2 regions of the Streptomyces sp. NPDC007971 genome follow, and region 2 is predicted to be linked to the other one. Evidence: riboswitches for the same ligand, from Rfam matches in the RefSeq annotation. Region 2 holds a riboswitch; the other holds the start of a gene.
The links. A riboswitch is a leader RNA that binds a small molecule or an ion and turns the genes downstream of it on or off. The one in region 2 is predicted to bind guanidine.
Positions count from the first base shown of each region.

Region 1: linked by a shared signal. The riboswitch ahead of ACFZCP_RS25555 (SMR family transporter) and the one ahead of ACFZCP_RS21550 (MBL fold metallo-hydrolase) in region 2 are both predicted to bind guanidine.

Region 1 is NZ_JBIBJK010000012.1:148,589-163,241, forward strand. It holds gene ACFZCP_RS25550 (transglycosylase domain-containing protein) at 1-1,608, shown strand, start outside; gene ACFZCP_RS25555 (SMR family transporter) at 1,630-1,950, opposite strand; guanidine-III (ykkC-III) riboswitch at 1,988-2,059, opposite strand; gene ACFZCP_RS25560 (co-chaperone GroES) at 2,149-2,508, opposite strand; gene ACFZCP_RS25565 (DUF3618 domain-containing protein) at 2,583-2,912, opposite strand; gene bcp (thioredoxin-dependent thiol peroxidase) at 3,005-3,472, shown strand; gene ACFZCP_RS25575 (HNH endonuclease) at 3,666-4,676, shown strand; tRNA gene ACFZCP_RS25580 (tRNA-Leu) at 4,730-4,814, shown strand; gene rdgB (RdgB/HAM1 family non-canonical purine NTP pyrophosphatase) at 4,858-5,460, opposite strand; gene ACFZCP_RS25590 (MFS transporter) at 5,507-6,973, opposite strand; gene ACFZCP_RS25595 (DUF445 family protein) at 7,070-8,383, opposite strand; gene ACFZCP_RS25600 (GDSL-type esterase/lipase family protein) at 8,579-9,964, shown strand; gene ACFZCP_RS25605 (hypothetical protein) at 10,101-10,550, opposite strand; gene ACFZCP_RS25610 (helix-turn-helix domain-containing protein) at 10,918-11,892, shown strand; gene ACFZCP_RS25615 (hypothetical protein) at 12,061-12,363, opposite strand; gene ACFZCP_RS25620 (GNAT family N-acetyltransferase) at 12,617-13,189, shown strand; gene ACFZCP_RS25625 (inositol monophosphatase family protein) at 13,196-14,026, shown strand; gene ACFZCP_RS25630 (TIGR03618 family F420-dependent PPOX class oxidoreductase) at 14,078-14,536, opposite strand.
Region 2 is NZ_JBIBJK010000009.1:368,064-382,716, reverse strand. It holds gene ACFZCP_RS21570 (helix-turn-helix domain-containing protein) at 1-608, opposite strand, end outside; gene ACFZCP_RS21565 (amino acid permease) at 1,291-2,949, opposite strand; gene ACFZCP_RS21560 (FAD-dependent oxidoreductase) at 2,998-4,236, opposite strand; gene ACFZCP_RS21555 (SpoIIE family protein phosphatase) at 4,811-5,935, shown strand; guanidine-III (ykkC-III) riboswitch at 6,054-6,121, shown strand; gene ACFZCP_RS21550 (MBL fold metallo-hydrolase) at 6,134-7,012, shown strand; gene ACFZCP_RS21545 (XdhC family protein) at 7,072-8,217, opposite strand; gene ACFZCP_RS21540 (molybdopterin cofactor-binding domain-containing protein) at 8,210-10,342, opposite strand; gene ACFZCP_RS21535 (FAD binding domain-containing protein) at 10,339-11,331, opposite strand; gene ACFZCP_RS21530 (2Fe-2S iron-sulfur cluster-binding protein) at 11,328-11,960, opposite strand; gene ACFZCP_RS21525 (TetR family transcriptional regulator) at 12,373-12,951, shown strand; gene ACFZCP_RS21520 (FAD-dependent monooxygenase) at 13,232-14,653, shown strand, end outside.

The DNA of each region.
Region 1 (14,653 bases), on a different contig from region 2:
GTCCTGGACGGCATGGTCACCAAGGGCTGGCTCAGCGAGGCCAAGCGCACCGGCATGAAGTTCCCCATGCCCAAGCAGCAGACCGTCTCCACCGGCCTGTCCGGCCAGCGCGGCTACCTCGTCGAAGCGGTCAAGCACTACCTGATCACCAACAACATCATCGACCCCGACCAGCTCGCCGCAGGCGGCTACCGCATCACCACGACCTTCCAGAAGAACAAGCAGAACGCCTTCGTCAAGGCCGTCAACGACCAGCTGATGTCCAAGCTGGACAAGAAGAACAACAAGGTCGACAAGAGCGTCCGCGCCGGCGGAGCCTCCGTCGACCCCAAGACCGGCAAGGTCGTCGCCCTGTACGGCGGCATCGACTACGTGAAGCAGTACACCAACGGCGCCACCCGCGGTGACTTCCAGGTCGGCTCCACCTTCAAGCCCTTCGTGTTCACCTCCGCGGTCCAGAACGGCTCGGCCACCCAGGACGGCCAGCCCATCAGCCCCAACACCTACTACGACGGCACCAACAAGCGCCCCGTACAGGGCTGGAGCGGCGGCGCCTACGCCCCCGAGAACGAGGACTCCAAGTCCTACGGCGACATCACCGTCCGCAAGGCCACGGACCTGTCGGTCAACGCCGTCTACGCCCAGATGGCCGTCGACGTCGGCCCCACCAAGGTCAAGCAGACCGCCGTCGACCTCGGCATCCCCTCCGACACCAAGGACCTCCAGCCCTACCCGTCCATCGCCCTCGGCACCGCCACCGCCAGCGTCCTCGACATGGCCGAGGCCTACGCCACCCTCGCCAACCACGGCAAGCAGGCCGGCTACACCATGATCGAGAAGGTCACCAAGGACAACACCGAAGAGATCAAGCTGCCCGACCAGCCGGTCAAGCAGGCCGTCAGCCGCGAGGCCGCCGACACCACCACCTCCATCCTGCAGAGCGTGGTCGACAGCGGCACCGCCACCGCGGCCCAGGCCGCCGGCCGCCCCGCCGCGGGCAAGACCGGCACCGCCGAGGAGGACACCGCAGCCTGGTTCGCGGGCTACACCCCCGACCTCGCCACCGTCGTCTCCGTCATGGGCCAGGACCCCGTCACCGCCGGCCACAAATCGCTCTACGGCGCGATGGGCCTGCCCCGCATCAACGGCGGCGGCGCACCCACCCAGATCTGGGCCCAGTTCACCCGCAACGCACTCAAGGGCAAGCCGGTCAGCGACTTCGACCTCGAACTCCAGCAGGGCGCCGACGTCCAGGCACCCGCCTCGCAGGCCCCGTCCACCCCCGGCACCACCGGAAACCAGAACAACGGCGGCACCACCGGCACCCCGTCCCAGGGCGGCACCCCGACCAGCGGCACGACCGACGGCGGCAACACCACCGGCACCCCCACCGACGGCGGCACCCCCACCGGCGGCGGCACACCCGGAGGCCCCGACGGCGGCGGCACCACCGACGGAGGCACCACCACCGACGGCGGCACCACGGGCGGCGACCCGACCACCACCGGCGGCGGCGCACCCGGAGGCACCGACGGCGGCGCCACCACCGACGGCGGCACCGACGTCGGCACCACCGACGGCGGCGCAGTCGCAGGACAGCCACAGTGACCGGCTGAAGGCGACCGGCCGTCAGTGCCCGCCGGTCGCCTTCAGCCCCACCACGGCGACCAGCAGCAGACACACGAAGAACACCCGGGCGGCGGTGACCGGCTCACCCAGCACCACCATGCCGAGCACCGCCGCCCCCGCCGCACCGATCCCCACCCACACGCCGTACGCCGTACCGATCGGCAAGGACCTGGCGGCATACGACAGCAACACCATGCTCGCGACGATCCCGGCACCCGTGAACACACTGGGCACGAGCCGGGTGAACCCATCGGTGTACTTCATCCCGATCGACCAGCCCACTTCCAGCAGGCCGGCGACCACCAGCAACACCCAGGCCACGACCAACACCTCCGAGACGAACGGACGACTCCTCTTCGGTGCGTCGTCCTTGCCTGCATCCCGGTACGGCGCGTCTCGTCGGGCTCCTCCGAACATAGCAAAGAAACGCAAAAGGGGGCCGGTGACAACAGTCACCGGCCCCCTTCGGCCAACGAATCACAGGCAAGAACCCGTGATTCACAGATCAAGACCCATGAATCACAGATACAGACCCGTAGAGTCCTCCGACCCCTCGAAACGGTCCGCTGCCACGGCGTGCAGATCCCGCTCCCGCATGAGCACATACGCCACGCCCCGCACCTCGACCTCGGCCCGGTCCTCCGGGTCGTACAGGACACGGTCGCCCGGCTCCACCGTCCGCACGTTCTGGCCGACCGCAACGACCTCCGCCCAGGCCAGCCGCCGCCCGACCGCCGCCGTCGCGGGAATCAGGATGCCGCCGCCCGACCGCCGCTCGCCCTCACCCGTCTCCTGCTTGACCAGCACCCGGTCATGCAGCATCCGAATGGGCAGCTTGTCGTGCTGTGGGTTGCTCTGCTCACTTCTCTTGGCGCTCACGCCACGAACCTACCTGCCTCGCACCGGCCCGTACGACTCCGGACCGCAGCTCGTCCCAGCGACACCGTCCCGCGTCAGCCCCTACGCCGCCGCGAACCCACGGCAAGCAGCCCCACGATCCCGACCGTCACCAGCGCCACCGGCACGATCCGCTCCAGACGCGGGGCGCCGTCCTCATCCACGAACTGCGCCCGCACCTCGCTCACCACCCGGTTGACCTGGACATAAGCCCGCCCCACCGTGTGATCGACATGGGCGACGGCCTTGGCCTTCGCATCCCCGACGATCGTCTTCGGATGCACCCGCACCCCGATCTCGTCGAGCGTCTCGGCCAGCACTTCACGACGACGCTTGATGTCCGCCTCGATCTGCGCCGGGGTTCTGGTGTCCGACGTGTCCGCCACCGTACGGCCTCCGAAGTCTCCTGATGCTGTCCCGGACAGTCTGTCAGCTCCATGCCCCACCGCGCCGCAACGCCCCCCGTTACGCTGGACCGATGAGCGAGCGACTCCAGCCCGGGGACGTGGCCCCCGCCTTCACCCTCCCCGACGCCGACGGCAACGAGGTGTCCTTGTCGGACCACAAGGGCCGCAAGGTCATCGTCTACTTCTACCCCGCGGCCCTGACCCCCGGCTGCACCAAGCAGGCCTGCGACTTCACGGACAACCTGCAGGTCCTGGCCCAGGCCGGCTACGACGTCATCGGCATCTCCCCCGACAAGCCCGAGAAACTGGCCAAGTTCCGCGACCAGGAGTCCCTGGAGGTCACCCTCCTCGCCGACCCCGACAAGAAGGCCCTCGACGCCTACGGCGCCTTCGGCGAGAAGAAGAACTACGGCAAGACGTACATGGGCGTCATCCGCTCCACGGTGATCGTCGACGAAGAGGGCAAGGTCGAACGGGCCCTCTACAACGTCCGCGCCACCGGCCACGTAGCCAAGATCATCAAGGACCTGGGGATCTGAGAAGCCCCCTCCCCGCCACCGACGGCCCGCACCGGGATGACCTGGTGCGGGCCGTTTCGCATTCCGGGCGTGACTGTCCGATGAGCGGTTCGTTAGTTCGTACGAGGTCGCGAACGGGTGAACGCAACGGGAGGGCTGCATGAGTACGAGGCGGACATCGGAACTGCGGCAGGAGACCACGCGTGAGCATGGGATGGTGCAGCAGGATCCGACGGATCCGTACAGCAGGGAACGGCTGGCCTCGGTCATCCCCGAAGCCCGCAACTGGGCAGGCCTGATGCGACGGCTCGGCCTTGAGGCGAGTGGTGGCCGGCGGCGCGTACTTCAGGAGAAGGTCGCCGGACACGCCCTGGATACCAGTCACTTCGTGAAGCGCAGCCCGTGGCGCAAGTACCCGGATGCTGCCATCGCCGAGGCAGCGGCCTCGGCATCGTCAATGCGCGAAGTGGCGCTGAAACTGGGTGCTACCCCTGCCACCGGAACTCTCTCGCACCTCCGGCGACGCATCGATGCGATCGGCATCGACATCAGTCACTTTCCCGGTATGGATCGAGCCGAGTTGGATCTGCCCTTCACGACCGAGGAACTGAGGGAAGCCGCGGCGGCAGCGACCAGCATGCGCGGAGTGGCTCGTACCCTGGGTGTGCCGGACGACAGCCGCTCACGTGCGACGCTTGGCCGGATGCTTCACGCACGGGGCATCGACGTGGGGCATTTCTCTCACCGGCGGATTCCGATTCCGGAGGGGAGGCTGCGAGATCTCGTACGGGACTCCGTGAGCTACGCCGACGTGGTGCGCGGGCTCGGTCTGGACGTGAACGACACCAATCATCGAAGCGTTCGGCGTGCGGCAGCCCGCCTCGGCCTCGACACGAGCCACTTCAGGCGCCGTAGCTGGGGACGGCCGGAGCGCCCGGCGCCCGAACCCACCGCTCACCGCGTACTGGTTGTCCTGCCCGACCATGTAGGCCGAGCCAACAGGACGCGGCTTCATCGCGCCTTGGCCGAGATCGGAGTGCCGTACGCATGTGAAAAATGCGGCAACACCGGTGAATGGCTGCGGCAGCCCATCACGTTGCAGATCGACCACATCAACGGAGACTGGCGCGACAACCGTCGCGAGAACCTGCGGTACCTGTGTCCCAACTGCCATGCCCTGACGGAGACGTGGTGCCGCCAAAAGGGGAGGGCTCTCGCAGGGTGACCTGTTCCCCCGTACACTGAACGTCTCCGGTCAGATGCGATGACCGTTTTTGAGCGGCCGTGATGGAATTTGGCAGTCATGCTGGGTTTAGGTCCCAGTGGGTTAACACCCGTGTGGGTTCGAGTCCCACCGGCCGCACGTTCAGAGGGGCTACCTGGCAGGGTGGCCCCTCTCCTGCGTCTCAGCCCAACAGCTCCCGAACCACCGGCACCAGTGCTCGGAACGCCTTCCCCCGGTGGCTGATCGCGTTCTTCTCCTCGGGGCTCAGCTCGGCGCACGTCCGCTTCTCGCCGTCCGGCTGGAGGACCGGGTCGTAGCCGAAGCCGTTCGTGCCGGTGGGGGTGTGCCGCAGGGTGCCCCGCAGCTGTCCCTCGACCACGCGTTCCGTGCCGTCCGGGAGGGCGAGCGCGGCCGCGCAGGCGAAGTGGGCGCCGCGGTGTTCCTCCGCGATGTCGGAGAGCTGGGCGAGGAGGAGGTCCAGGTTGGCCTTGTCGTCGCCGTGGCGGCCTGCCCAGCGGGCGGAGAAGATGCCGGGGGCGCCGTTCAGGACGTCGACGCAGAGGCCGGAGTCGTCGGCGACCGCCGGGAGGCCCGTGGCCCGGGCGAGGGCGTGGGCCTTGAGGAGGGCGTTCTCGGCGAAGGTGACGCCGGTTTCCTTGATGTCGGGGATCTCGGGGAAGGCCTCCGCGCCGACGAGTTCGTGGGGGAGTCCGGCTTCGGCGAGGATGGCCCTCAGCTCGGTGATCTTTCCGGCGTTGCGGGTGGCGAGGATCAGGCGGGTCATGGGGTTCAGTATCCCTGGCGGGTTCGGGCCCCGGGTGTCCCGGTCCTCACGCCTTGCCGGCCGCCGTTGCGGTGAGCGGGCGGGCGATGTCCTCCAGGGAGCGGCGTTCGGCGTTGACCGCGAGGAAGGCGGCGACGAGGCCTGCGGCGCACATGAGGGCCGCGCCGATCTGGAAGGCGAGGACGGTGTCGCTGACGTTGCCGGTGCTGGTGAGGTCGGCGAAGAGGAGGGGGCCGCTGATGCCGCCGGCGGCGGTGCCGAGGGCGTAGAAGAAGGCGATGGCCATGGCGCGGGTCTCCATGGGGAAGATCTCGGAGACGGTGAGGTAGGCGCTGGAGGCGCCGGCGGAGGCGAAGAAGAGGACGGCGCACCAGCAGGCGGTGAGGGTGGTGGCGTCGAGGGTGCCGCGGCCGAAGAGCCAGGCGGTGCCGAAGAGGAGGAGGCCGGAGAGGAGGTAGGTGGTGGAGATCATGATGCGGCGGCCGACGGTGTCGAAGAGTTTGCCGAGGAGCAGGGGGCCGCAGAAGTTGCCGATGGCGATGACGGCGAAGTAGTAGCCGGTGTGGTCGGTGGGGACGTCGAAGAACCGGGTGAGGATGGCGCCGAAGCCGAAGGTGATGGCGTTGTACAGGAATGCCTGGCCGATGAAGAGGGAGAAGCCGAGTACGGCGCGTTTGCGGTACTGGCCGAAGACGGTGCGGGCGATCTCGCGGAACGTGATGCTGGTGCGCTGGTGGATCTCCAGTCGCCCCTGTGGCGCGGTGAGGGGCTCGTCGTTCTCTGCTTCGATCTTCCGTTCGATGTCGGAGACGATCTCCTCGGCTTCCTGTTCCCGGCCGTGGATGAGCAGCCAGCGTGGGCTTTCGGGGACGTGTCGTCGTACGAGGAGGATGACGAGGGCGAGGACGGCGCCGAGGGCGAAGGTGAGGCGCCAGCCGATGTCGGCGGGGAGCAGGTCGGTGTTGAGGGCGAGGATGGAGAGCAGGGAGCCGCCGACGGCGCCGAGCCAGAAGCTGCCGTTGATGATGAGGTCGACGCGTCCGCGGTATTCGGCGGGGATGAGTTCGTCGATGGCGGAGTTGATGGCCGCGTATTCGCCGCCGATGCCGAAGCCGGTGAGGAAGCGGAAGAGGAAGAACCACCAGGGTGCGAAGGAGACCGCGGTCAGTGCGGTTGCGGCGAGGTAGACCACCAGGGTGATCATGAAGAGCTTCTTGCGGCCGAACCGGTCGGTCAGCCGGCCCCAGAACAGGGCGCCCGAGCAGGCGCCGGCGACGTACAGTGCGGCCGCGGTGCCGGTGATCTGGGCGGAGGAGATCGCCAGGCCGCTGTCCGGCTCGGACAGGCGGCCTGCGATGTTGCCGACGACGGTGACTTCGAGTCCGTCCAGGATCCATACGGTGCCGAGTCCGATCACGACGGTCCAGTGCCAGCGGGACCAGGGCAGGCGGTCGAGGCGGGCGGGGATGTCGGTGGTGATGGTCCGGCCGGTGGCGGCCTGGGCTGTGCTCATGCGTTCGGCTCCTCGTCGCTCGGGGCTCCGCTTCTTCGCCGCTCGGGGCTTTGTTCCTCGTCGGGCATGGGTGCCGAGTGCCCGTGCGGGGTGGATTCAGGCGCCGAGTGTTTGGGTGACGATGTAGATGAGCAGGCCGGCGAGGGAGCCGACGACGGTGCCGTTGATGCGGATGAACTGCAGGTCGCGGCCGATGTGGGCTTCGATCTTGCGGGTGGTGTGTTCGGCGTCCCAGCCGGCGACGGTGTCGGTGATCAGGGAGGTGATCTCCTTGCGGTAGGTGGTCACGATGTGGACGGCGATGCCTTCGACCCAGCTGTCGACCTTGTCCTGCACCTTGGGTTCGTTCGCCATGCGGGTGCCGAGGGAGAGCAGGGCGGCTCGTACGCGCATTCTGAGTTCGCTGCGTTCGTCGTCGGCTGCCGCGACGAGCATGGAGCGGACGGCGGTCCAGGCGGATGCGATGAGGTCCTGTACTTCTGCGCGGCCGAGGACTTCGGCTTTGAGCCGTTCGACGCGGGTGCGGGTGTCGGTGTCGGACTGGAGGTCGGAGGCGAAGTCGGTGAGGAAGCGGTCGAGGGCGCCGCGTGCGGGGTGGGAGGGCATGTCGCGCATTTCGGTGGCGAAGCGCAGGAGTTCTTTGTAGACGCGTTCGCCGACTTTTTTGTCGACGAAGCGGGGGGTCCAGCCGGGTGCGCCGCCTTCGACGGCGATCATGACGTCGTCGCGGTGGAGTACGAGCCAGTCGTGTGCGCGGGTGACGACGAGGTCGACGACGCGTCCGTGTCCGCCGTCGGCGACGATTTTCTCGAGCATTTTGCCGATGCCGGGTGCGATCTCCTGTGCGTTGGCGCGGCGGGTGACGGCTTCTGTGACGACGGCTTGTACGTCGGAGTCGCGCAGTACGGTGAGGGCGCCTTGGAGTGCGGTGGCGAGTTCTGTGGTGACGCGGTCGGCGTGTGCGGGTTCGGCGAGCCAGGTGCCGAGGCGGCTGCCGATGCCGACGGCGCGCAGTCGTTGTCGTACGACGTCCTGGGAGAGGAAGTTCTCGCCGACGAATTCGCCGAGTGAGACGCCGAGCTGGTCCTTCTTGGTCGGGATGATGGCGGTGTGGGGGATGGGCAGGCCGAGGGGGTGCCGGAAGAGGGCGGTGACGGCGAACCAGTCGGCGAGTGCGCCGACCATGCCGGCTTCGGCGGCGGCGGCGACGTATCCGGTCCAGGTGCCTGCGCCGGCTTGGGAGCCCCATTTGGCCAGTACGTAGACGACGGCCACGAAGAGCAGCAGTCCGGTTGCTGTGAGCTTCATGCGGCGTACCCCGCGTCGGCGTTCCTCGTCGGCGGGGGTGAAGGCGGTCATGGTCCGGTACGTGGTCGTCCGGTTCGGTGTTTCGGTCTCCGTACGTTCCATCAGCTCCACCCGTTCGGTGATCCCGCACACAATTGTCCCTTCCTGACCGACTCCCGGAACGGGTCAGGAGTTCCCGGCGTCTGTGTGGGTGGGGGTTTGGGCAGGGCCCTGTCAGGTCGGCGGAGCCCGTGACGCATCATGAACTCACCTGATCGGAGCCTCGGGCTCCCGTTTCCCGAGGAGATCGACTCAAGCGTGGCCGAGCGTCATGAGGGGGGTGCGCCGGCTGCGGAGCAGCTTGTGCCCGGAGCCCCCGCGAAGCACCGTGGGGTACTGAGTGCGCTGGTCGCGCTGGTGGTGGTGCTGTCCGCCGTCATCTACGTGACGGTGGCCGCGGGTGACGGCAGGGTGCGTACCGCGGCGGGTGGTGACCGGCCGCACCGGGAGTCGTCTGTGGCTCCGGCGTCGACGGGTGCGTGGGTCGGTGCGTGGTCCACGGCGCCGGTGGGCGGTGAGCCGGGTACCGAGGCGGGTGGCATGGCCGGCCGGTCCGTGCGCAACGTCGTGCACGCGAGCACGGGCGGTACGAGTGCCCGGATCACGCTGTCGAATCTCTACGGTCAGTCGCCGTTGACCATCACGCATGCGTCGTTGGCTCTGTCGGTGGGTGACGGTACGGCCGCTGCCGACGCAGAAACGATGCGGCGCCTCACCTTCAACGGCGGCACCGGTGTGGTCATACCGGCGGGCGGCCAAGTGCTCAGCGATGCCGTGCGCCTGACCATCCCGCATCAGTCGGACGTCCTGGTCACGACCTATTCGCCCACTCCGTCCGGCCCGGTCACGTACCACCCGCACGCCCGGCAGGTCTCGTACGTCGCCGAGGGCGACCGCACCGAGGACGCGACGGGTGCCCCGTACACCGAGCAGACGCCGTACTGGCGCTATGTGACGGCCCTGGACGTGCTGAGCAACGAGGCGACCGGCACGGTGGTCGTCTTCGGCGACTCCATCACGGACGGCATCACGTCCACCGTGGGTGCCAACCGCCGCTGGACCGATGTGCTCGCGGGCCGTCTACGTTCGGCCGTCGAGAACGGCGAGCGGCTGCCCCGTTACGGCGTCGTCAACGAGGGCATCAGCGGCAACCAGGTTCTCGCGGACGGTCTGGGCCGGCCGGCGGAGAACCAGAGCGGCCTCGGCCGTTTCGGCCGGGACGTGCTCTCCCGGACCGGCGTCAGGGCCGTCGTGATCGACCTGGGTGTCAACGACATCCTGCGCAATCCGAGGCTCGCCGATCCGGACCGGATCGTGGAGGGTCTGCGCACCCTGGTCCGTCAGGCCCACGCCCGTGGCCTGACGGTGGTCGGTGCGACCCTCATGCCGTTCAAGGGCCACCGTGGCTGGACTCCGGCCCGGGAGTCGGTGCGGCAGCAGGTGAACGCGGAGATTCGGGCCGGGCGGGTGTTCGACGCGGTGGTGGACTTCGACAGGGCTCTCAAGGACCCCTACGACCCCCGCCGTCTGCGTCCCGACTTCGACTCCGGCGACCATCTGCACCCCAGCGACCTGGGTTTCGCCAGGATGGGCGACGTCTTCGACCTGGGCGCGCTGAAGGGCGCGGGACAGGCGGAGCTGTAGGGCGCCGGGTCGCCGGGTCGCCGGGTCGGCCTGTCGTCGGGTCGGGGCCGTAGGGGGCTGGGCCGTAGGGCGCGGGAAGCAGGTGGGCTGCCGTCACCGCGTGAAGGGCGGGGCCGTCGGCGGAACGGGCTCGGGCTCAGGCTCCGGTCGTCGATCCCGGCCGGACGATCATCAGGATCGTGACGGCCGCCCACAGCAGGTTGAACACCCCCGTGACCATGGCCAGCCGCATGGTCTTCTCGCGTGTGCCGCCGCCCTCCACGAGAGCGGTCTGGGCCGGCAGCACCAGCGCGGCGAGTACGAGGGCGGCGAGTGCCGTGAGCGCGATGGACGCGATCAGCCAGGCGCTGCCGAGTACGCCCATGGTGCTCGCGGTGGCGAACCCGAAGGCCGGGACGACGACGCCGACGACGGCGTAGACCCGGCAGATCCGGTGCAGCAGCTGGAGCGTCTCCGTGGCCCGGGCGTCGTCGGGTGCGGCCAGGGCCCGGCGGGCCGCGGGCGGGAACATGCTGGCGGCGACGGTGACGGGCCCGATGGCGACGATCGCGGCGAGGACGTGGACGGCGAGGAGGAACTTGGTCACGGGGGGACGCTAGGGGAGCGAGGGATCTCGGAGAAGTGGCGTGATTGCCAGCATTCAGCGGATTCTCGCCAAGCCCCCCTCGGCGACGCGGCCGAGCTCCGGCAAGCACCCGCCAGCTCCCGGCCGACTTCCCGTCAGTTCCCCGCTGAGCTTCCGCCGGCCTTCCGGCCAGGTTCCCGTCAGGCTTCCGGCCGAGCTTCCGTCAGGCTCCCGGCCAAGCTTCCGTCGGGCTCCCGGCCAAGCTCCTGCCAGGCTTCCGGCCAAGCTCCTGCCAGGCTTCCGGCCGACCCGCTTCTTGCGGACAGCAGGGGGGTCGGGCCGTCCGGGCCGGTTTGGCGCGAGTCCGACGTAGGGCTACGTTCCTGCCATGCACACCGTGGCCGTCCTGGCGCTGGACCAGGTGATCCCGTTCGACCTGTCCGTCCCGATCGACACCTTCGGCTGGGCCCGGCTGCCGGACGGCCGCCCCGCCTACCGGATACGGGTCTGCTCCCCGGCCGGTGAGGTGAGCGCGGGCTCGGGCGTCTTCAGCGTGCGGGCGCCGTACGGCCTGGAGGCGCTCGCGGAAGCGGACACGATCGTTCTGCCGGGGGTCGCCGACCCGGCCGCGCCGCTGGTGCCGGGCGTCGTGGAGGCGGTGCGCGCGGCGGCGGCGAACGGCACGCGCATCGCATCGATCTGTGTGGGCGCGTTCGTCTTCGCGGCGACCGGTCTGCTGGACGGGTGGCGGGCGACGACCCACTGGTGCGCCGCCGCGGAGCTGGCCGCGAGGCACCCGGGGATCACCGTCGACCCGAACGTCCTCTACGTCGACAACGGCCAGTTCCTCACCTCGGCGGGCGCCGCCGCGGCCATGGACATGTGCCTGCACATGATCCGCAAGGACCACGGTTCGGCGGTCGCCGCGCACGCGGCCCGGATGTCCGTGATGCCGCTGGAACGGGAGGGTGGGCAGGCCCAGTTCATCGTCCACGACCTGCCCCCGGCACCCTCGGGTGCCACCTTGGAGCCCCTCCTGGCGTGGCTGGAGGAGCACTGCGACCGTGACCTCACCCTGGACGAGATCGCGGCCCAGGCCCGCATGAGCAGCCGCACCCTCAACCGCCGCTTCCGCGAACAGACCGGCACGACACCGCTGCAGTGGCTGCACCGGGCGCGGGTGCGGCGGGCGCAGTACCTGCTGGAGACGACGCCGTACCCGGTGGAGCGGATCGCGACGCAGGCGGGCTTCGGGTCCCCGACGGCCTTCAGGGAGCGCTTCCGCCGGGTGGTGGGGACGAGCCCGCAGGCGTATCGGAGGTCGTTCCGGTCGGCGGACGACTCGTCCCCCTCCACCGGGTGACGTGAGGCAGTTGCCTCGGCCGACTCGGACCCGTCGGCCGTCTCGGACCCGTCGGCCGTCTCGGACCCGTTACTCGGCTCGGGTCCGTTGGCCGGCTCGGACTGGTCGGCCGGCTCGCGTCCGTTGGTCGGCTCGGACCCGTTGGTCGGCTCGGGTCCGTCGGTCGGCTCAGGCCCGTCGGTCGGCGACGGCCCAGGAGGCCAGGGCCACGGCACCGGCGACGCCGAGGACGGACGGCCAGGCGCCGACCTTCTTCGCCAGCGGGTGGGAGCCGGCGAACGCGGCGACATAGGCGGCGGTCAGTGCACCGGCGGCCTTCCCGCCCGCCTGCTTGCGCCACTGCTGCGCGGCGGTGACCCCCGCGACGGCCAGGACGGCCCCGCCGAGCTGCCGCTTCCTGGTCCAGCGGGCCACGCCGTACCCGCCGACGAGCCCGGTCGCGGCGACCACTGCGCTGGGAACCCTGGCCATGACTGCCTCCTCGTATGCCGTTGTCCGTTCGGTCCGGCTGTTCCTTCTGCCTGCGCCGAGGCTAACCCGCGGGCGGAGGGGCGACGCACAGTTGAGCCGTGCGATATCAACAGTGAGAGGTGCGGTGCCGACCTCCTCTGCCTCTCACCCCCGTTCGAGCGCCGCCGGGGCCCGTCCGGCACCTCCACGGCAAGGGGTCCTCCGGGCCGCAGGTGCCCTGAAAAGGCCGCGGGCGCCATGCAAAGATCGCGCCGTGAACGACATACGCTTCCGCCTCGCCGAGGAAGGCGACCTTGCTTCCCTCGTCCGTCTGCGCGACGCTGCCGCCCGCTGGATGCTGGCGCGGGGCATCACCGGCCAGTGGCAGCCGGGCGAGCTGGACGAGGACCACTTCCGCCGGATCGTGCGCAGCCAAGAGGTCTGGCTCGCGGAGTCCGGCGGCCACCTGGCCGGCGCCTGGGAGCTGTGGTGGCAGGACGAGGACGCCTGGGGGCCGCAGCCGCCGGTGGCCGGTTATGTCCACCGCCTCATGGTGAACCGCGACAGCGCCCCGCCCGGGACGGGCCTCCGGCTCCTGCGAGCCGCCGAGCAACGTGTGGCCGCGGCGGGCCGGACGGCGGTACGACTGGACTGCCTGGCCGACAACGCACGCCTGAGCAGGTACTACCTGAACGCCGGCTACCGGATCGTCGGCCACGAACCGGCCAAGCCGCAGCCCGGCGGCACACCCAAGTCGTTCACACTCCTGGAGAAGGCTGTACGGGCCGAGGGCGAGTGGCTTCGCCCCTTCGGACCCGAGGACCTGTCCCGACCAGACCGGCGGTGAAGCTCCGTGAACGACCGCGACCTCCAGCCCGATCAGGACCGGAACGGCGACGGCCCGGACCTCGACCGAGCCCTGGCCGTGGCGACGGACCTGGCCGCCTGGGCGTCGGAGGCGATCCGCCGCCCGCACGGCGGCGAGGTGCGGGAGAAGGCGAGCCCGGCGGACATCGTCACGCAGACGGACGAGACGATCGAGGCGCACGTCCGCTCGGTCCTGCGGGCCGCCTTCCCGTCCCACGGCATCGAGGGTGAGGAGTACGGCACCGACGAGCCGCCGTCCCCGAACGCCCCGTACTGGGTGGTGGACCCGGTGGACGGCACCACGAACTACGCCCACGGCATCGGCTGGTGCTCCTTCTCGCTGGGCCTGGCGGCCCCCGACGGCACACCGCTGCTCGGCCTGGTGGCCGACCCCTGGCGCGGAGAGACCTTCACGGCGATCCGGGGAAGAGGCGCCCACCTGAACGGCACCCCGGTCCGAGCGGCCGCCCACACCACCCTCACGGGCCACGTCTTCCTGACGGAGTGGGCGGCCCACGCCCACTGGCCGGGCCTGGACGCTCTCCTGGCGGCCCTGTCGCAACGCCATTGCACGACACGGGTGATGGGCTCGACGGCGCTCTCCCTGGCCCAGGTGGCCGCGGGGCGAGCCACCGCCGCAGCCATCGGAGAGTTCCACGCGGTGGACGGCCTCCCGGCCTACCTGATCGCGACGGAGGCCGGAGCGGTGGCCCTGCCTGCCATCCCGTCGTACGACGAGCCGTTGCTGCTCGCGGCGCCCGGCGTGGCGGAGGAGATGGCCGGGCTGTGGCGCACGATCCGGACAGGAGAGGCCTAGTCCTCGACGAGTGACTACGAACGGCACGCGCCCTTTGCGCCCTGCCTCGCCCTAGCCGTTGATGTCGAGCGCCGTTCCGTAGAGCCGGTCCACCTTCAGCCGGACGACCACGCGGCGCTCGGCGACCAACTGCTCCAGAAACGCACGTTCATCGTCAGGCTTCGCGGCCTGCGGGATCATTCCCAGCAGTTCCCGGCCGACCGCGTCGCCGGGAACCGTCGTGACCTCGGAGACCTCGGCCTCGCCCTCGGCGACGGCGAACGACCACACGTCGCCGCCCTGCACATGCAACGCCGCACGTGGGTTGCGCTTCAGGTGCGTGACCTTGATGCGCTCGGCCGTCGTCGAGAACCGCACGATGCGGGCCTCGGGGTCCCAGCTGTACAGCATGGTGGTCAGGTGGGGGTGGCCACTGCGTTTGACGGTGGCGAGCGTGCCGAACTGCTGCTTGCCGAGGAGGTCGGAGAGGGCGTCGTCGGACAGGGGGCGAGGCGCTGGTCCTTGAGTCATGACCTGATCAACCTCCAGGACCGTCCGGCAATTTCCTGGACACGATGAGGCCAACCGCCGTGCGCGTACCAGGCGTTGGGCCGCGCTTGTGACCGAAGTGCTCACACTTCCAACTGA
Region 2 (14,653 bases):
TCCGCCGCCTCCAGCCACTGCCGACGGGCCTCGCCCGTGCCGTCGCCCCGGGACTTCGCCTGCCGTACCCGATGCCAGGTGTCGGACCACAGGGGAAACCGCTTCTCCGGCTCCTGACAGGCGACGAGGTAGGCGAACAACTGCTTCTCCGAGGTGACGGACTGGTCGCGCTCGCGGATCCGCCACGCCGTCGACCGGGACAGCGGAACGAAGTCATGGGCGCGGGCTCTGGCCCGCCGTTCCATCTCGTCCGCGGACGGGCAGCCGTTGAGTTCCCAGGCCTGCCGGAGCGCGAGCCCCAGTTCCGCAGTGTCCACGATCTGCGGCAGCGGTCGTGCCCGGGTCAGGGGCTGGTTGCGCCCACGCTGGGCGGCCTTGCGCCACAGTGCTTCGATCCGCTCCACGTCCAGGTGACAGGCAGCCGCGAAGGCCTGTGCCGTCTCCAGTGTCGGCAGGTCTCGGCCCGACTCGGCGCGCTGGACGGTACCGATCGACGTGCCGGCCTTGAGGGCGATCTCCCGGCGGCTCAGGCCCTTTCGGGCTCGTGCCGTCCGCAGCGCCGCGGCCAGCTTGCCCACCGCACTGCCCGGGTTGGGAATGGGCGCCATCGGGCGCCCCGTGCGCGCCACCGGGCTACCCCAGTGGCGGGGCAGGCCGCCGTCCGCCTCCGGCAACGGGGGATATCGAGGAGTGATGCAGCATGAGCGGCCCTTCTTCGTGTCGATGCGCGTGGGCGCTTCGCACCCCACGCGGCGTTCCGGGACGGGACGACCCGGACCTGGCTCCAACCGGCACCGTCGGCGCAGCGGGTGGCTCCGCTGCGCTCTGGTGGACAGAATGGTGCCAGCGATCGGAGCGCGCGAAAGCGGGCCGCGGTGATTAAGTTCGGATCTGTCGCGCGTGCAGGAGACGGGGCGAAGTGGCAAGTGCGCCGCAATGATTGGCCATGACTGAACGCTACGGTGATGCCACCCCGGGAAAACCCAGGCTGCACCCGAGCACCGCACCAGGTCCCGGGAGGAATGCCGCGTTCACCGGCGTTCTTTCTTCAAATCCGTCCCAGATGCATTTGCTGTCGCTCGCATCGGGCTGCGACGATCCGCACACCTACCCGTCCGAACGGCAGGTAGGCCCTGTCTTCTTCTGGCTCCAACCAGCGAACAGGGACCAGTGGACCGGGTGGTGGCTCACCTCTCCACACATGAGCGAAGGCCGGGACCCTGTGGCCCTGGCCTTCGTCCATGTTGTCGTGGCGGGTCCGCCGGCCACCGCGTCCGCGGCCCACCGCCCTCACAGGATGTTCTCCTCCTCGGGGACGACGACATGGTCGATCAGCCGCTGGATCTTCTCCGTCGGCAGGGCGACCGCGAGGGCCCAGTAGTAGATGGCGAGGCTGAAGGCCGCCGTGACGCCGATGTCCCACCACAGCGGGAACCAGGGGTGCGCCAGGGGACCGAAGTCGCTGAGGTAGACGATCAGGCCCATGCCGACCAGGTAGGCGGGCAGCCACTGGGCGGCACGCAGGTCGAGTTGAGGGGTGATCGGGTTCATCCTGAACACCCGGTTGGCCACCAGGACGACGTAGCCGATGAGGATCGCGACGCCGAGCTTCCAGTCGGTCGTCCACCCCGACCACAGGATCAGCAGATTGGCGACGACGAAGGCCAGCGGTGACATCCAGCTGCCGCCGGGCAGGCGGTAGGGGCGGTGAGCCTGCGGCAGCCGGTTGCGGAACACCCCGAAGGAGAGCGGCGCTCCGGCGTACATGAGCACGCTGGCGCTGGTGATCAGTCCGACGAGGGAGCGCCAGCTGGGGAAGGGCAGGAAGCAGACGCAGCCGATCACGAAGGCGGTGACGAGGCCCGCCCAGGGGACACCGCGCCGGTCGGTGACCTCGAACACGGAGGGCACGTAGCCGTTGCGGCTGAGGCCGTAGGAGACGCGGGAGGAGCCGGTGATGTAGATCAGGCCGGTGCCGGCGGGTGAGATCACGGCGTCGAGGTAGAGGACCGTGGCCAGCCAGCCGAGGCCGATGAGGGTGGCGACCTGGGCGAACGGGCCACTGAGCGCGTTGAATGCGGAGGTGGCCCAGTGGCTGCCGATCTGCGAGGCGGGCAGTGCCGCGAGGAAGGCGATCTGGAGGAGGATGTAGATCACGATGCCGAGGACGATCGACCCGATCACCGCGCGCGGGATGTCCCGCTTGGGGTCGGCGCTCTCCCCGGCGAGCTGGTCGGCCTGTTCGAAGCCGAGCAGCGCGAAGATGATGCCGCTGGTGGAGACGGCGGACAGGATGCCCTTGGCTCCGTAGGGGTCGAATCCGTCGGCCGCCGTGAAGTTGCTCGCGTGGAACTGGGCGACGGCGAACACGAAGATCGTCAGCAGCGGGACGCCGACCTTCCACCAGGTGGCCGCGCTGTTGGTGCGTGCCAGCAGCCGGATGCTGAGGAAGTTGACGGCGGTGATGACCGCCATCAGGCCCACCGCGACGGCGATTCCGGGTGGGGTCAGCACGTGCTCGCCGCCCTGGATCTTCTCCCAGCCGCCCGCCCAGGAGTAGTGCTGGGCGTAGGTGATCATCGCCAGCACTTCGATGGGTGCGACCGTCGCCGCCTGCAGCCAGGAGAACCAGCCGAAGGACGCGCCCGCGGCTCCGCCGAACGCGTAGTGCGGGAAGCGAGCGGTGCCGCCCGAGACCGGATACATGCCGCCGAGTTCGGCGTGGACCAGCGCGAGAATGAGAATCGCGAGGCCGCCGATGACCCAGGAGATGATCGCCGCGGGTCCGGCCGCGCCCAGGGCGCCCTGGGCGCCGAACAGCCAGCCCGATCCGATGATCGAGCCCTCCGACGCCCAGATGAGTCCGACGAAGCCGATCTCGCGCCTCAGCCCCGGCCGATGGGATGCGGAAGCGGAGGCCGAAGCGGGCGACGATGGTGGTACGGACATGCCCAACACCCCCTGTCCAGGGTGATGCTCACCACCATCGTGCCACGGTCAGGGCCGGCGGAGGGCCACGGCGGGCGGGCGTTCTCGCAGTGCGCCGTACCCGATGAAGTAGGCGGGCAGACGGCGTGCCCAGCGCGACCGGGTGAGCAGGCGCGCCAGGCGTGCGGCCCGCTGTGCGCTGCCGAACGGTGGCCGGCCCTGCAGGACGGGAGCGATGACACGGGCATGGGCCGCCCGCTGAAGTGCCTGTGTGGCAACCGTGGTGGGACGGCGGCGGCGCTGGATCCCCCGCAGGTCGTACGGGGTCACCGTCCCGCGGCGCAGCGGCCCGGCGAGATGGCGGGCGGCGGCCACGGCGTCCTGGACCGCGAGGTTGATCCCGATGCCGAAGACCGGGGACATCGCGTGCGCGGCGTCGCCGATGCACAGCAGGCCGGGGCGGTACCAGCGGCGCAGGCGGTCCAGGCGTACGTCGAGGAACCTGACGTCGTCCCACGAGTGCAGGACGTGGACGCGGTCGGCGATCCAGGGGACGGCGGCGGCGAATTCGGCCCGGAAGCGGTCGAGGCCCGCGGCTCGGCGCTCGGCGTCGGTGCCCTTGGGGATGAGCACGGCGCACTGCCAGTAGTCGCCACGGTCGATCATCGCGGTCAGGAAGCGGTCCCCGGCTCCGCCGACGAGTCCGCGCGGGTCGTCCTCGTTGCGCGGCAGGCGCAACCACCAGGCGTCCATCGGGCAGGTGAAGCCGTGCAGTGCGAGTTCCGGACGGGAGCGCGCCAGTGATCCGCGGCCGTCGCAGGCGACGGTGAGGAGGGCGCGCAGCTCGCCGGTACGGCCGTCGCAGGTGCGGTAGCGCACCCCGGTCACCCGTCCGGACTCGATGAGGAAGGACGTCGCCTCGGTGTTCATTTGCAGCTGGAAGGCCGGTTCGCGCCGGGCCTCCTCGGCCAGCAGGTCCAGCAGGTCCCACTGGGGCACCATCGCCACGTAGTTGTAGGGGCCGGGCAGCACGGAGAGGTCTCCGACCGTGGCCATGGAGCGGCCGGCTCCGACGGGCAGCTGGACGGTGCGCACGCGGCGCTGCGGCAGCCGGGCGAAGCGCTCGGCCAGGCCCAGGTCGTCGAGCAGGGCCAGCGTGGAGGGGTGGACGGTGTCGCCGCGGAAGTCACGCAGGAAATCGGCGTGCTTCTCCAGCACGGTCACCGCGACACCGGCCCGTGCCAGCAGCAGGGCGAGCACCATGCCCGCGGGTCCGCCTCCGACGACGCAGCAGGTGGTCCGTTCCATGGCAGTTCCGCCCTTCACGAGACCATTAATTCATCGGTCGATGAATACTGTACTCCTCGGGACGCGCGAACGACTGCCGACGGGCGCGCAGCGGCGGGTGAGCGCGTGGGGGCGGGCAACGACCGGTGAGCGCGTGCGCGTCGGTCGCCGCCGGGTGCGCAGGCGGCTGCAGGCACGCCGCGGCCGACGGGCACGCCAGCGGCCTGCGGGCGCGTCGGCGTGCCGGGCCGGGACGGATTCCAGGGCCGCGCGGGCGACCGCCTGCGTGCCGCAAGGACAGTGCGGCGGAACATGCCGCCAGGCGGAGCAATCGCCGGTGTGCCGCGACCGGGCGCAGGAGGCTGGACCTCTGGTCGGGGATCGTGTGACAGGAGTCCGGAGTGCGAAGGCCGCGTAAGCCGAACCGTCAGGCCTGTGGTCCGTCTGTGCATCTCGCCGTCCGGGCCGTCCCGACAGCCTCGGCGACGCCCGCGCACAGGAGTGACGGGTGAGGCACGGGTTCGGCAGACGCATCGGCCGGGAGCCGGAGTCCGGCGCCGTCGTGCGGTCCCGGCTTCCCGCACCCCCGGCATGGATGCGCTGGCTTCCGGTCCTGTACGTCGTGGCCCTGCTGGTGATCGAACCCTTGACGCCCGCGGACTGGCCGGTGAGCTTCGCGCTGATCGCCGTGCCACTGGTGACCGCTTTCGCACACGGGCCCTTCGTGGTCGCCGGTGCAACGGTGTTCTCGGTCCTGTTCGAGGGGGTCCTGGCCGGCACCCCCTGCTGCGCGGGCCGGTCGGTCGGATATCTGTGGGACCGCCACTACGTCGCCTCGTACATCTGCACCGCCCTGGTGGGGGCCCTCGGCACGATCCTGGCCGCCCATCGGATCCGCCGCGAGCGCACGCTCGCCGACGTGCGGTTCGTGGCCGAGATCGCACAGCGCGTCCTGCTCAGACCGGTGCCGCACCGGATCGGCAACCTCCGTCTGGAGAGCCTCTACCTCTCCGCCGACGCGGAGGCACGCATCGGCGGCGACCTGTACGAGGCCGTTCCCACGGCGTACGGGGTCCGGCTGCTCATCGGTGACGTCCGCGGCAAGGGCCTGCTCGCGGTCGAGACGGCCGCCGCCCTGCTCGGAGCGTTCCGTGAGGCCGCTCACGACGAAGCCGACCTTCCCACCCTGGCGGGCCGGGTGGAGAAGAGCATGGACCGCAGGGCGACCCAACTCGGCGGGACCGAGCTGGGCGAGCGGTTCGTGACCGCCGTCTTCGCCGAGGTCCCCGCCGACGGCCGGGTCGTCCGGGTCGTCAACTGCGGCCATCCGCCGCCGGTCCTCATCCGCCGGGACGAGGTACGCGAACTGGACCAGGGGCGGTCGGCCCCGCCGCTGAACCTCGGCATGCTCGTCGAAGACCCCTACCAGGTCGACGTCTACGACTTCCTGCCCGGCGACCAACTGCTGCTCTACACGGACGGCATCACGGAGACCCGCGACCCGGCCGGCTCGTTCTATCCCCTTCTGCAGCGCCTGCGTTCCTGGGGTCCTCTCCCGCCCCGCGAACTGATGGAACAGCTCCACAACGACCTGCTCGCCTACAGCGACCACCAGTTGCAGGACGACACCGCGGCGCTCACCGCCTGCCTGCTGGCCGACGAGCGGGCCGCGCCGACGCCGCCCGCGGGCACGTCGGGCGGGCACGTCGCGCCGGGATGACGCCGGCCGGGCCACCCACTCGGCCGCTGCCCATGGGCGCCGGGTGGGCGCCCGGGCTGCACCGACCGGGCTGCCGGTGCCTGCCCGTTCGTGCGCCCGGGGGCGTGGTAGCGTCCCGGCGGAGGCCCGGACGTGCCTGCCCCGGACGAGATGTGCGCCGTACCCGGCCCGCCAAGACGACGCACGCACGGAGGCATCGTGGACCCGGGCACGCAGCTGATCGACTTCACCCGCACCTCTCCCGAGGCGCGCCCGCTGGACGTGCGGTGGATCCACGGCTCGCCGTCGGCCAAGCACAACACGGACCCCGACATCCAGGTCCACGCCTACGACGAGCACACGTTCATCCTCCGGCAGAACATGGCGGTCCACTACGAGGCGCCGTTCCTGTTCCTGCTGTGCGGCAACGAACGGGCCGTGCTGATCGACACCGGCGCCACCGAGTCCGCCGCGTTCTTCCCCCTGCGCCAAGTGGTCGACGGACTCCTCGCGGACTGGCTCGCCCGGCATCCGCGGGAGGGCTACCAGCTCCTCGTGCTGCACACCCACGGGCACGGCGACCACGTCGCGGGCGACGGCCAGTTCGCCGGCCGTCCCGGCACCACGGTGGTGGCCGCCGACCGCGCCACCGCCTGGCGGTACTTCGGGTTCGACACCGACCCGGACGCCGTCTCCCCCGTCGACCTGGGCGGCCGGGTGCTGGAGTGCCTGGCCACCCCGGGCCACCACGACGCGGCCGTCACCTACTACGACCCGGCCACCGGCCTCCTGCTCACCGGTGACAGCGTCTATCCGGGCCGGCTGTACATCCAGGACGTGCCCGCCTTCACCCGCAGCATCGACCGCCTGATCGAGTTCGCCGACCGGCGGCCGGTCACGCATGTGCTGGGCTGCCACATCGAGATGACCACCGAGCCGGGGGTGGACTACCCGGTACGCACCACCTACCAGCCCGACGAGCCTCCGCTCCAGCTGACCCCCGCGCACCTTGGGCGGATCCGCGCGGCGCTCACCGGTCTGGGCGACGACCACACCCGGCGCCCCCACCCCGACTTCGTCCTCTGCCCCCGCGGCTGAGCCGTTGCCACCACGCCGGAGCCGTCCGGCGCCATCCTCCCGGTCCGTCGGCCGGGTGCTCAGGCGGCCGTCACCCCGCCGTGTTCCTGCCGGTCGCGGTGGATCGGCGTCCTCGACCCGGTCAGGGGAACGCCCGTGCCGCCGCGCCGGGCTGCGACGATCTCCGCCACGATCGACAGGGCGGTCTCCTGCGGCGTACGGGCCCCGAGGTCCAGGCCGATCGGGGAGCGCAGCCGGGCCAGCTCGCGCTCGCTCACGCCCTCGTCCCGCAGGCGCCGGTTGCGCTCCTCGTGCGTGCGGCGCGAGCCCATCGCGCCGACGAACGACACCGGCATCGCGAGCGCCGCCTTCAGCAGGGGGACGTCGAACTTCGCATCGTGGGTGAGCACGCACAGGACGGTGCGGGTGTCGGTCCCGGTGCGCCGCAGGTAGCGGTGCGGCCAGTCGACGACGACCTCGTCCGCGTCGGGGAAGCGCGCCCGGGTGGCGAACACGGGGCGGGCGTCGCAGACGGTCACGTGGTAGCCGAGGAACTTGCCGGCGCGCGCCAGCGCCGACGCGAAGTCCACCGCACCGAAGACGATCATGCGTGGGGGCGGCACGTTCGACTCGACCAGCAGGGTCAGGCCGCCGGGACAGTGCGACCCGTCGGCGGCGATGTCCACCGTGCCGGTGCGCCCGGTCTCCAGCAGGGCGCGGGCCTCGGCCGCCGCCGTCCGGTCCAGCTCGTCGTGCCCGCCCAGACCGCCCTCGTACGTGCCGTCCTCCCGCACCAGCAGGGCCCGGCCGAGGAGTTCGGCCGGGCCGCGGGCGACCCGGGCGAGGGCCGCCGGTTCGCCGCGGGCGGCGGCGAGGAGGGCCGATGCCAGGACGGGACGGGCCGGCGCCTGCCCGCCCACCACCGGTGTGATCAGCACGTCGATCGTGCCGCCGCAGGTCAGTCCTACGGCGAAGGCGTCCTCGTCGCTGTAGCCGAACCGTTCCGTCACGGTCCCGCCCGTCCGGAGCGCCTCCTGGCACAGGTCGTACACGGCGCCCTCCACGCAGCCGCCGGAGACCGAGCCGACGACGGTGCCCGCGCTGTCGACGGCGAGGGCCGCGCCGGGACCGCGCGGCGCGCTGCCGCCCACCGCCAGCACGGTGGCGACGGCGAAGTCCCGGCCCTCCTCGGTCCAGCGGAGCAGTTCCCCGGCGATGTCAAGCACGCGGTGCCCCCGCCAGGATGACGCGGTCCGGCCTGATCGGCAGACTCCGGTGCCGTGCGCCGGTCGCGTGCCAGACCGCGTTGGCGATGGCGGCCGCCGCGCCCACGATGCCGACCTCGCCGATACCCTTGATCCCGACGGGGTCCTGCGGGTCCGGGTCGTCGATCCAGTCGGCCTCGATGTGCGGTACGTCCGCGTGCGTGGCGACGTGATAGCCCGCTAGGTCGGCGCCGACGGGACCGCCGAAGGCGCTGTCGCGGACGGCCTCCTCGTGCAGGGCCATGGAGATGCCCCAGATCATGCCGCCCAGGAACTGATTGCGTGCGGTGAGCGGGTTGACGATGCGGCCCGCCGCGAAGATGCCGAGCATGCGCCGCACGCGCACCTCTCCGGTCGTGACGTCCACGGCGACCTCGGCGAACTGCGCGCCGAAGGAGTGGCGCTCGGCGGGCGCGAGGGCGCCGATGGCAGCGGTGGTGTCCGACCGCACGGTGATCCCCTCCGGGGGGATGTCGCCGCTCAGGGCCAGCCGCTCGCGCAGGTCGTCGGCCGCGGCGGTGACCGCCCAGGCCCAGGAGCGGGTGCCCATGGAGCCGCCGGCGATCATCGCAGGTCCGAAGGCGCTGTCGCCGATGCGCACCTCGACGCGCTCCGGCGGCACACGGAGCGCGTCCGCGGCGATCAGGGTGAGGGCCGTACGGGCCCCGGTGCCGATGTCGGCCGCGGCGATCCGGACGGTGAAGGTGCCGTCCGGGTGCGCGGTCGCGGCCGCGGTGGACGGCATGGCACCCGCGTGGAAGGAGGCCGCCGCCGTACCGGTGCCGAGCAGCCAGCGACCGTCCCGGCGCAGGCCGGGGCGCGGGTCCCGGTCAGCCCAGCCGAACCTGCGGGCGCCCTCGCGCAGGCAGGCGGGCAGATTGCGGCCGGCGAACGGCAGCCCGGAGACCGGCCCCTTGTCGGGTTCGTTGCGCACCCGCAGCTCGATCGGGTCGATGCCGACCTTCTCGGCGAGTTCGTCGAGCGCCGCCTCCAGCGCGAACGACCCCGGCGCCTCGCCCGGGGCGCGCATCCACGTCGGGGTCGGTACGTCGAGCCGTACGACGCGGTTGGCGGTGTGGTGCGCGTCGGCGTCGTACATCACCCGTGCCACCGCCGCGCTCGGTTCGACGAACTCGTGCACGGTGGAGGTGAGGCTGAGCGAGCGGTGCTCCAGCGCGCGCAGCCGTCCGTCGGCGTCGGCACCGAGCCTGACGTGCTGGACGGTGGGACTGCGGTAACCGGCCAGCGAGAACATCTGGCGGCGTGTCAGGACGACCCGCACGGGGCGTCGCAGGACGCTCGCGGCCATCACGGCGGCCACCTGGTGGGCACGGACGCCCTTGCTGCCGAAGCCCCCGCCGACGTGCTCGGAGCGGACGCGCACGGAGGCCGGGTCGAGCGAGAACAGGCTCGCGAGTTCGCCCACCACCCAGGTGGCACCCTGGTTGGAGTCGACCACCTCGAGCCGTCCGCCGTCCCAGCGGGCGGTCGCCGCGTGCGGTTCCATCGGGTTGTGGTGCTCTTCGGGCGTCGTGTACTCGGCGTCCACGACGACGGCCGATGCCGCCAGCTCGGCGTCGAGGTCACCCTTCGCCGTCACCGCCGGCGCATGGCTGTCCAGCGGGTAGGCATCCGGGTGCCCGCCCGTGAAGCCGATGTCGTGGGGCTCCTGCTCGTAGTGCACCACGAGCGCCTCGGCAGCTTCCCTGGCCTGCTCGGACGTCTCGGCGACGACGAGCGCCACCGGCCAGCCCAGGTGCGGCACCCGGTCGTGCTGGAAGACGGCGCAGGTCGGGTCGGGTTTCGATCCCATCAGGCCGGTGTAGTCGGTCTCGACCCGCGGGGCGTTGCGGTGGTCCAGGACGGCGAGGACGCCCGGCATGGCGAGGACGGGCGTGCTCTCGACGGCTCGGACACGGCCGCGGGCGACCGTGGAGAGCACCAGCCAGCCGTGCGCGAGGCCGGCGAACGGTATCTCCCCGGCGTAACGGGCCGCTCCGGTGACCTTGTCCCTGCCCTCCACGCGCGTGTGCGCGGAGCCGACGGAGGGCACCGACGTGGGTGTCCCGGTGGTGACGGTGGTCATCGGGCCGCCTCCTCGGCGAGTTCGGTCAGCACGGCCACCATGAGGTTGCGCATGAGGGTCACCTTGTATCCGTTGTGCGGCAGGGGCCTGGCCGCGGCCAGTTCGGCGTCCGCGGCGGCCGCGTAGGTCTCGGTTCCGGCCGGTGCGCCGGTCAGGACGCGTTCGGCCGCGACGGCACGCCAGGGCCGGGAGGCGACGGCGCCGAGGGCGAGGCGCACGTCCCGGACGACGCCGTCGCGGACGTCGAGCGCGGCGGCGACGGAGCCGAGGGCGAACGCGTACGAGGCGCGCTCGCGCACCTTGCGGTAGCGGGAGTGGACGGCTGCCGGCACGGGCGGCAGCGTGAGGCCGGTGATCAGCGCCCCCGGCGGCAGGGCGGTCTCGTGATGCGGGGTGGCGCCTACGGGCAGGTAGAACTCGCGAAGCGGCAACTCCCCCGGCCCGTCGGCGGTTTCGTAGTGGACGACGGCGTCGAAGGCGGTGAGCGCGACGGCCATGTCCGAGGGGTGCACGGCCACGCAGTGCTCGGACGCGCCGAGGATCGCGTGCTGGTGGTGTTCGCCCGCGACGGCTGGACAACCGCTGCCGGGGACCCGTTTGTTGCACGGCTTGGTGACATCGGTGAAGTAGCCGCAGCGGGTGCGCTGGAGCAGGTTCCCGCCGACCGTGGCCATGTTGCGCAGCTGCCCGGACGCTCCGGCCAGCACCGCCTGCGCCAGCGCCGGGTAGCGGCGCCGGACGTCGGGGTGGGCGGCCAGGTCGCCGTTGGTGACGGTGGCGCCGATGCGCAGACCGCCCTGCGGCGTCGACTCGATCGCGTCGAGCGGGAGTTCACGGATGTCGATGAGCCGGGCGGGCCGTTCGACGCCGGTCTTCATCAGGTCGACGAGGTTGGTGCCGCCCCCGAGGAAGCGGTTGTCCGGATCCGCGCCGAGCAGTGCGACGGCACCCGCGACGTCGGACGCCCGCTGATAGCCGAACTCCCTCATGCCACGGCCTCCTTCGCCTTGACTGCGGGACTGACGCGCGCCGCGGGAACCGTGTCCGTCTGCGTCCCGCCCCCGGGCGCGTGAGCCGTGTCCGTCTGCGTCTCACTCCCGGCCGCCCGGGCCACCGCCTCGACGATCGAGACGTACGCACCGCAGCGGCACAGGTTGCCGCTCATCCGCTCCCGTATCTCCTCGGCGGTCAGGGGCGCCGGCTCCGCTTCGGGCCGGACGTCCGCGGTGACGGCGCTCGGCCAGCCCGCCGCGTGCTCCTGGATCATCCCGATCGCCGAACAGATCTGCCCCGGGGTGCAGTAGCCGCACTGGTAGCCGTCCAGGTCGAGGAAGGCCTGCTGCACGGGGTGCAGCCGCTCGCCGTCGGCCAGGCCTTCGACCGTGGTGATCTCGCGGCCTTCGGCGGCCACGGCCAGTTGCAGGCAGGCGACGGCCCGGCGCCCGTCCAAAAGGACGGTACAGGCACCGCATTGCCCCTGGTCACAGCCCTTCTTGGAGCCGGTCAGATCGAGGCGTTCACGCAGTGCGTCGAGCAGGGTGGTGCGGTGGTCGACGGGCAGTGTGTACTTCTCGCCGTTGATCTTCAGGGTGATGACACTGGACGTCGATAGGTCCATGGGTGGCTTCTTTCGCGTTTCCAGGACGGAGGGGGATCCGGGACGAAGGTGGGGCAGGTCGGTCCGGCGGCCGGAGCACCGGACGCAGGCGGGTCAGGACGGTCCGGCAGCCGGAACCGCGGACCAGGTGGTGCGGGACGGTCCGGCGCCGGAGCAGCGGACCGAGGTGATGCTGGGCAGGCCGGCGGCCGGAGTACCTGACGGCGCCGAGAACGCGTCGTACGAGCCCAGGGGCGAGGGCTGGCCGAAGGTGCGGGATGCTGGGGCCGAAGGTGACAGCCGACGGCTGCCCCGGGGCACGGCCACGGCTATCGTGGACACAACCGGACAGCTGTCCGTTACCCGGAAACCTAACGGACAGCTGTCCGGTTAGCAAGGGTGGGGTTCGGCCACGAACCCTTGAGGAGGACGAGTGCCGCACAAGAAGGACGCACCCCTGCGCTCGGACGCGCAGCGCAACCGCGAGCGCATCCTGGAAGTGGCACTCGCCGAGCTGACGCGGTGCGCGGACTCCCCGTTGAGCGTGATCGCCAAGAAGGCCGGCGTCGGGCAGGGCACGTTCTACCGCAACTTCCCCAACCGCGAGGCACTCGTCCTGGAGATCTACCGCCACGAGATGCAGCAGGTCGCCGAGAGCGCGGCCCATCTGCTCGACACCCTGGCGCCCGAGCAGGCCCTGCGCGCCTGGATGGACCGCCTCGCCGAGTTCGCCATGGCCAAGGCCGGCCTGGCCGACGTGATACGGCAGGTCACCAGCACACCGGGAAGCCCGGCGAAGCCGGCGCACACACCGGTGATCTCCGCCGCGGAGCTGCTCCTGCGCGCCAACGAGGAGGCCGGCACCATCCGCCCCGGAGTCACCGCGGACGACTTCCTCCTCGCCATCGCAGGCCTCTGGCAGCTCGACCCGCACGACGACTGGCAGCCGCGCGCCACCTGGCTCCTCGACCTCGTCATGGTCGGCCTGCGGGCGGGGGCGCCCGGCCGGTGAGACGGCTGACCATGCCGTCGCACGTTGACGCGGCGGAACGAGTACCGAAATCCAGCTCGCCCCATGACGGCAGCGGTCGCTCCGTGGGCTTCCACAACACCCCCGGCCCTGACGGGTGACGCCCCGGCGTTCCCGCAGGTCGACTCGCGGTCGTGGCCTCCCGTTCGCCGACCGGCGGGCCGAGGAGAGATGCTGGATCACGTTCGGGCGGGCCACCGGGCGGCCCGAGGGAGCACAGGCCGGCAGGAGACTGGTCCGAGGCCGGCCGGAGGGGTTCGACATGGCCGTGGCCGACAGCGGGGTGGAGGTCCTGATCGTCGGTGGTGGGCCGGTCGGACTCACGGCCCGGGCGCTCCTGGAACGCTGGGGCGTGCGGTCCTTACTGATCGACAAGCGCCGCAGGCTGTCGCCCTTCCCACGGTCCCGGCTGGTCAACGTGCGCTCCATGGAGATCTACCGCCGGCTCGGGCTCGCCGACACGATCGCGGCCCACGCGTTCGCACCCGAGTACGGCCGCATCCGCTTCCGCGACACCCTGCGGGACCGCGATTTCGCGACGGCGGCGATGATCGGCATCAACGCGCCGGTGCCGGAAAGCCCTGTGACCGGGGTGGTCACCTCGCAGGACCGCCTGGAACCCACCCTGCTCGCCGCGGCGGACGCACCCGTACGGTTCGGGGTCGAGCTCGTCCATGTGACCGAGGAGGCCGACGGCGTCCTGGCTCTCCTGGTCGACCACCAAAGCGGCGCACAGACCCGCGTCCGTGCCCGTCATCTGCTCGCCGCCGACGGTGCGAACTCCACCGTCCGGGAACTGCTGGGGATCGGCACCACGGGCCCGGGCGCGCTGGGAAGCTTCACCACCGTCGTCTTCGATGCCGACCTCGACCGCTGGTGCGCCCGCCGGCCCGCCGGGGTCTACTTCACCGCCCACGGATCGTTCGCCCCGCTCTACCCCGAAGGCGGCTGGTCCTGGTTCGGTCCGACACCGGAAGACGACGCGGGCGACGACTGGCCCGGTCTCGTCTCGCGCGCCCTCGGACCCGGCGCCGACGTGCGGGCCGACGTGGTGCGGGTGCACCACTGGGTGATGAACGCGTTCGTCGCCGAACGCTTCCGCCAGGGCCGGATCCTGCTGGCAGGCGATGCGGCACACGCGCTGCCCATCATCGGCGGCCTCGGGATGAACGCCGGCCTCGCCGATGTGCACAACCTGTGCTGGAAACTGGCGGGGGTTCTGCGCGGGTGGGCCGGACCGGGCCTGCTGGACTCCTACGAGGTGGAACGGGAACCCGTCGCCCACGAGACGCTGCGTCAGGCGGTGGCCAACACGCGCCTGATGCTTCAGGTGCAGGGCCGACGCCGCGAACAGCTCCGGTCCGGCGAGGCGGAGTCGGCCCGGGTCGAACTGCCCTGGTCCGAGCGGTTCTTCGCCCAGCTCGGTCTGGTGCTCGGCGTCGCCTACCGCTCCCAGGCCGTCCTCACCGACAGCAGCCCCTCACCCGCGCAGTCCGACACCAGCACCGACACAGGCACAGGCACAGGCACAGGCACGAGCGCCAGCACCGACACCGTTCCGACCGCCGGCACCGACTACGTTCCCACCGCAGAGCCGGGCCGTCGCATGCCGCATCTCTGGCTGGCCCACGACCGCTCCACGCTCGACGCCTTCGGCGAATGGTTCACCCTGCTCACCCCGGAC